One region of the Micromonospora sediminimaris genome, then DNA from elsewhere that is predicted to be linked to it. Evidence: riboswitches for the same ligand, from Rfam matches in the RefSeq annotation. Region 1 holds a riboswitch; the other holds the start of a gene.
What was found. Region 1 has a riboswitch for thiamine pyrophosphate ahead of Vse01_RS23215 (ECF transporter S component). Riboswitches for the same ligand answer to the same signal wherever they lie in the genome.

Region 1 (3,405 bases):
GCGGGGGCCAGCGCGCGGGGGGCCGGCGGGCGCAGCTCGTACCAGAGCGTCATGATCGCGGCGGCGACCAGCAGCAGGCCGGCGGCGATCAGGAAGGGACGCAGGCCCTCCTTGACGTAGCGCAGGTAGAGGTCGGTGACGCTGGCCCGGATCACCGCGCCGCCGAGCAGCAGCAGGATCACCGCCTGCGCCTGCCGGTTCACAGCAGCACCGCCCCGGCGCCGACGGCGACCAGCACGGCCACCGCGAAGGTGGTCGGAGCGAACCGGAAGGCGAAGCGGCGGCCGAACACCCCGGCCTGCATCGAGATCAGCTTGAGATCGACCATCGGCCCCACCACCAGGAAGACCAGTCGGGACGTGAGCGAGAACTGGGACAGCGAGGCAGCGACGAAGGCGTCAGCCTCCGAGCAGAGCGAGAGCAGCACGGCGAGCAGCGCCAGCGCCAGGATCGACAGCCACGCGTTGTCGGCGAGGGTCTGCAACCACCGCTCCGGCACCAGCACGTTGATGCTGGCGGCGGCCATCGCGCCGAGTACCAGGAAACCACCGGCGTGGGTCACGTCGTGACGTACGGCGGCCCAGAAGGCCCGGCCTCGGGACGCGTCGTCCAGCTCCGGGCGGCGCGGCATCCTGATCCACTCGGTGCGCCCGAGCCGCAGCCAGAGCCACCCCATGATCATGGCGACGATCAGACTGGCGACGCCCCGGGCAAGGACCATCTCGGGGTTGTTCGGGAAGGCGACCGCCGTGGCGGTGAGCACGATCGGGTTGACCGCCGGGGCGGCGAGCAGAAACGCCAGCGCGGCGGCCGGGGTCACGCCCCGCCGGATCAGTGACCCGGCGATCGGTACCGAACCGCACTCGCAGCCCGGCAGCACCACCCCGGCCGCGCTGGCTGCCGGCACCGCCAACGCCGGGTGCCGGGGCAACGCCTTCGCCCAGAAGGATCGGGGCACGAAGACCGCGATCACGGCGGAGAGCAGCACTCCGAAGGCCAGGAACGGCACTGCCTGCACCATGATCGAGACGAAGACGGTGGTCCAGGTCTGGATGCGGGGATCGTCCAGGGCGGCGGCGATCGGCTCCCGAAAGATGATCAGGATGATCAGCAGCGCCGCGAGAACCTCCACCGAGCCGATCCGGTCACCGAGCCAGCGCCGGGGTGACTCGCCACCGGCAGGCTCCGGTGGGCGCGTTTCGATGTCGACGCCCCCGGCCGAGGATCGGGGCTCCGGTTCGCCCGGCACGGCCCGGTCAGTGTCTGTGGTCACCCGTCACCCTTCGGCCGTGGCGGATCGGCGGACTGAGATTACCGTCCGGCGCGGATGACGTCGATGGATGTCACAGATTCGCCAGACTTCCGGGAGCCCCCGGCCACCGGACCAATCGGATGCGAGTAACCGTCGTGACCTGGGGAGATCACATTGCCGGTGGATCTTCCGTGGTGTTAGCGTCGGCGGGACAGACAACACCTCCGACAGGGGAGCGCACAGCGCTGAGAGTGCGGGTCCGCCCGCAGACCCTCCGTACCTGATCTGGGTAATGCCAGCGCAGGGAGTTCGGTCCACCTCCAGCCCGCCACCGTTCGGCGCCGCCGGCCGGGGCGTGCGTCTTGCCTGGTTCGCATCTGGACTGGGAGCAATCATCGTGCAAACCACCGACAGCAACCGCTGGCGCACCATCGACATCGTGGTGGCGTCGGTCATCGCCGTCGCCTTCGGCGTCATCTTCTGGGCCTGGGGCGTGGTGTGGAGCGCCACCGAGGGCGCCTTCAGCTTCTTCCCGCCGGCACAGACCCTCATCTACGGTGTCTGGCTGGTGCCGGCCGTGCTCGGCGGCCTGGTAATCCGCAAGCCCGGCGCCGCGCTGTACTGCGAACTGCTGGCCGCGATCATCTCGGCCCTGCTGGGCAGCCAGTGGGGCACCATCGTCCTGTTGCAGGGCCTGATGCAGGGTGTCGGCGCCGAGTTGGCCTTCGCCGCCTTCCGGTACCGCTCCTACCGGCTGCCGATCGCCCTGCTGGCCGGTGCGCTGACTGGCCTCAGCGCGGCAATCTTCGACTTCGTCTACTGGAACGCCGAACGCGACATCGCCACCTACCGCCTGCCCTACGCCGCGCTCACCGTCGTCAGCGCCACTGTCATCGCCGGCGCAGGCGCGCACGCCCTGACCCGCGCCCTGGCCCGCACCGGCGTCCTCGACCGCTTCCCCGCCGCCCGCGAACGCCCCCTGGTCTGACCTCCCCGGCAGTGTCGATCTCCACAGCAACCGTCAGGAAGAAAGGAGGGTGGGATGGGTGAGGGGGTGTGGGTACGGGGGTTTGGGTGGCGGCATGCCGGGAGGCGTGGCTGGGCGGTGCGCGGGGTTGAGCTGCGGGTGGAGCGCGGCGAGAAGGTGCTGCTGTTGGGGGCGTCGGGGGCCGGGAAGAGCACGTTGCTGGCGGCGCTGGCCGGCCTGCTGCCCGAGGACTCCGGGGAGCACGAGGGCAGCATCGAGATCGACGGCCGGCCGGTCGACGAGGCCCGGGACCGGGTCGGCATCGTCTTCCAGGACCCGCAGTCCCAACTCGTCATGGCCCGCAGCGGCGACGACGTGGCGTTCGGGCTGGAGAACCGGGGCGTGCCGGCCGGCCAGATCTGGCCGAGGGTGGACGAGGCGCTGCACCGGGTGGGCTTCCCGTACCACCGGGACCGGTCCACCGCGGCGCTCTCCGGCGGCGAACAGCAACGACTCGCCCTGGCCGGCGTACTGGCGCTGCGTCCCGGCCTGCTGCTGCTGGACGAACCCACCGCCAACCTCGACCCGGCGGGTGCCGCCCTGATCCGCGCGGCGCTCACCCGGGCGGTGGACGCCGACACCACCCTGATCCTGGTCGAGCACCGGGTCGCCGAGGCGCTGCCCCTGGTCGACCGGGTGGTGGTGCTCGAACCCGGCGGCGGGGTCCGCGCCGACGGCCCACCGGAGGCCGTCTTCGCCGCGCACGGCGACGCCCTCGCCGCCGAGGGGGTCTGGGTGCCCGGCCGGGAGATCCCGCCACGTCGGGCCGCCGGCCCGGCCGGCGAGGTGCTGCTCACCGCCGAACAGCTCGGCCAGCCACCCCGGCTGGCCGCCACCGACCTGACCGTACGAGCCGGCGAGGCGCTCGCGGTGCTCGGACCGAACGGCGTCGGGAAGTCCACCCTGGCGCTGCTGCTCGGCGGGCTGCTCCGGCCCGGCACCGGGCGGCTGGCGGCGAGCCCGGAACTGGCCGGAACGGACTCGCGGACCGCACCGCACCGATGGCGGGCACCGGTGCTGACCCGCCGGATCGGCTCGGTGTTCCAAAATCCCGAACACCAGTTCGTCACCGGCACGGTCTTCGACGAACTGGCCCTGGGGCCGAGGCGGACCGGGGCGTCCGAAT
Region 2 (3,405 bases), on a different contig from region 1:
CCGGAAGGGCGCCAGCAGTGTGTCGGAGTTGCCCTCCCCGGTGACCAGATCGGTGATCAGGTCGGCGGTGACCGGGGTCAGCACAATCCCGTGCCGGTGGTGGCCGGTGGCGACCAGGACGTCCGGGTGCCCCGGCAACGGGCCCAGGATCGGCGCATTGTCCGGTGTGCCGGGGCGCAGCCCCGCCAGCGTCTCCACCAGGTCGTACTCGGCGATCTCGGGCAGCAGATCGACGGCGGCCCGCAGCAGCCGCAGCACCGCTCCGGCGGAGACGTCCAGGTCGGAGCGCTCCTCGACGGTCGCGCCGACGACCACCTCACCGCTGTCGCGCGGCACCAGGTAGACGTGCTCGCCATCGACGTACCCCCGGATCACGTGCCGAAAGCCTGGCGGCCCGCCATCCGGCGCCCGCAGCCGCAGCACCTGTCCCTTGACCGGACGGACCGGCAGGCCGGTCAGGGCCGCGCTGCCGCAGCCGGCGGCGACCACCGTCGCGCCGGCCGTGACGTCGGACAGCCGGCGCACCGGCTCGGCGACCAGCACCGCTCCCGCCCGCTCCGCCGCCAGCCGCAGCGCCGGTACCAGCCGGCGCGGGTCGACCTGATGGTCGGTGGCGGCGAGCGCGCCGCCGCGCACCCGGGGCGCCAGCGCCGGCTCGCGATCGCGCAGCGGCGACGGGCGCAGCGGCGTCACCGGCAACCCCAGCTCCTGCTGGTACGCCCAGAGCCGACGTGCCTCGGCGAGGTCGTCGACGGTCAGCCCGACCATCAGGGTGCCCTCGGTCCGGTAGCCGATGTCGGCGCCGGTCACCTCGGTCAGTTCGGCGGCGAACCCGGGCCAGCGGCCGGCCGACTCGGTAAGCAGGGCGGTCAGCTCCCGCTCGCCGAAGTACGCCTCGGCGACCGGTGCCAGCATGCCGGCAGCCACGTGCGAGGCGCCCGACCCGGGTGCCGGATCGTGCACGACCACGCGCAACCCGCGCGCCGCGCACCGCCAGGCGACCGCCCACCCGATCGGCCCGCCCCCCACGACGGCCACATCGGGCCGGCGCTGCGACACCACGTTGGTGGTGGCGGGGCGGCCGGTCATGTCAGCGCCCGAACCAGCTCGGCGGCGGCGCGGGCGGGATCGGCGGCTCCGGAGAGCGCACCGACCACCGCCACCCCGTACGCGCCGGCGGCCCGCAACTCGGGCACGTCCGCCGCCGTCACCCCACCGATGGCGATCACCGGCACCTCGACCGCCTCGACCACCGCCCGGAGACCTGCCACACCGATCGGCGGTGGCAGCCCGTCCTTGGTGGCGGTGGCGCGGCACGGCCCCACCCCCAGGTAGCTCGCCCCGGCGGTTACCGCCGCGAGCGCGGTTGCCGGTTCCCGCGCGGTGGCGCCCAGCACCGCCGCCGGTCCGAGCACCTCCCGGGCCGCCGCCACGGGCAGGTCGTCGGCACCGACGTGGCCGCCGGCGGCGCCGGTGGCCAGTGCCACGTGCAGTCGGTCGTTGACCAGGCAGGGCACTCCGTACGGCGCACCGAGGGCCAACACCTGCCGGGTCAGCTCGTACGCCTGCCGGTCGGTCGCGCTGTCCTCCACGCGGACCTGCACCACCAGCTGGGTGTGGGCCACCGGAAGCACGGCACGGAGCACGGCGAGCGGATCCCGCCCGGCTCGGGTGTCGGTGATCAGATGCAGTCGTCCCAGGGACGGCACGGCAACACTCCTCCCTGCGCCGGCATTACCCGGATCAGGTTCGACGGTCGGGGGCTCACAGCCCCCCTCTCAGCCCGGTACACCGGGCTCCCGTGGGTTCGTTGGGTGTCACCGTACGTCGTTTCGCCGGCTCCGCCAAGCCCGTCCCGCGCCGCCGGTGGCGGCGCGGGCCACCCGGTCATGCCGACTCCGCCACGGCCTGCTGAACGGACTCGCGGCAGCACGGCGGCCGGAAAAAGGCCGGATATGCAGTGACTCACACCAATAGGAATGGCCCCGTTACCAAAACGTTACAAGGCTCCACCTTGCTCGAAACTAGATTCACTAACGCAAATTGAGTGATCGGATCGGCTGAGTCGGCACCCAGACCTCGCTCGTCAGGTATGGGCGGTCGGACCGACGGGAGTGACCACCGCCGTCCACTCCGAACCGTCCCACGGACAGAGGAGATCTTCGTGCCCCGACTCAGTCGGCGCCGAGCCCCGCTCGCCGCAGTCACCATGGCGTTACTCGCCCTTGCACTCATCCTGGCCGCCGCACCGGCCCCGATCACCGGCCCCGCCGCCGCTCAGGCCGCCCGCCCCACCGTTCCGGTCGCCGCGGCGGCGGTGGAGCCGTTCTCCGTCCTGGTCTTCTCCAAGACCGCCGGATTCCGACACGACTCGATCCCGGCCGGCATCAGCGCGATCCAGCAACTCGGCACGGCGAACGGGTTCACCGTCACCACCACCGAGGACAGCGCCGCCTTCACCGACACCAACCTCGCCAGGTTCCAGGCGGTCATCTGGTTGTCGACAACCGGTGACGTGCTCAACGCCAGCCAGCAGGCGGCCTTCGAGCGCTACATCCGCGCCGGTGGCGGATACGTCGGCGTGCACGCCGCGTCGGACACCGAGTACGACTGGGCCTGGTACGGCCAACTGGTCGGTGCCTACTTCAACAACCACCCGGCCAACCAGACGGCGACGGTGAAGGTCGAGGACACCACCCACGAGTCGACCCGGCACCTGCCGGAGCGGTGGTCCCGTTACGACGAGTGGTACAACTTCCGCACCAACCCCCGCGCCCGTCAGGTGCAGGTGCTGGCCTCGCTCGACGAGCGCAGCTACAGCCCGGGCAGCGGAGCGATGGGGCACGACCACCCGATCGCCTGGTGCCAGAACTTCGACGGTGGCCGGTCCTGGTACACAGGTGGCGGGCACACCCAGGATTCCTTCGCCAACGCCGAGTTCCGGCAACACCTGCTCGGTGGTATCCAGACCGCTGCCGGGGTGGTGCACGCCGACTGCGGTGCCGGCCGGGCCGCCAGCTTCGAGAAGGTGACCCTGGACAGCAACACCAGCAACCCGATGGAGCTGGACATCGCCCCCGACGGGCGGGTCTTCTACATCGAGCGCGACGGCCGGGTGCAGATCATCAAGCCGGACACCGGCCAGACGGTCACCGCGCTGCGGCTGAGCGTCTTCGCCGGCAACGAGGACGGCCTGCTGGGCATCCGGCTCGACCCCAACTTCGCCAGCAACGGGTGGGTCTGGCTCTACTACGCCCCGAGCGCGGGTGGCTCCCGCAACCACCTGTCCCGGTTCACAGTCACCGGAGACACGATCAACCCGTCGAGCGAGCGGGTCGTCCTGGAGGTGCCCACGCAGCGCAACACCTGCTGCCACATGGGCGGGACGATGACCTTCGACTCGGC

Region 2: linked by a shared signal. The riboswitch ahead of thiE (thiamine phosphate synthase) and the one ahead of Vse01_RS23215 (ECF transporter S component) in region 1 are both predicted to bind thiamine pyrophosphate.

What each region holds. Positions count from the first base shown of each region.
Region 1 is NZ_BOPD01000031.1:69,992-73,396, reverse strand. It holds gene Vse01_RS23225 (TIGR03943 family putative permease subunit) at 1-203, opposite strand, end outside; gene Vse01_RS23220 (permease) at 200-1,204, opposite strand; TPP riboswitch at 1,472-1,577, shown strand; gene Vse01_RS23215 (ECF transporter S component) at 1,650-2,240, shown strand; gene Vse01_RS23210 (ABC transporter ATP-binding protein) at 2,295-3,405, shown strand, end outside.
Region 2 is NZ_BOPD01000008.1:16,930-20,334, forward strand. It holds gene thiO (glycine oxidase ThiO) at 1-1,089, opposite strand, end outside; gene thiE (thiamine phosphate synthase) at 1,086-1,709, opposite strand; TPP riboswitch at 1,704-1,813, opposite strand; gene Vse01_RS05620 (ThuA domain-containing protein) at 2,210-3,405, shown strand, end outside.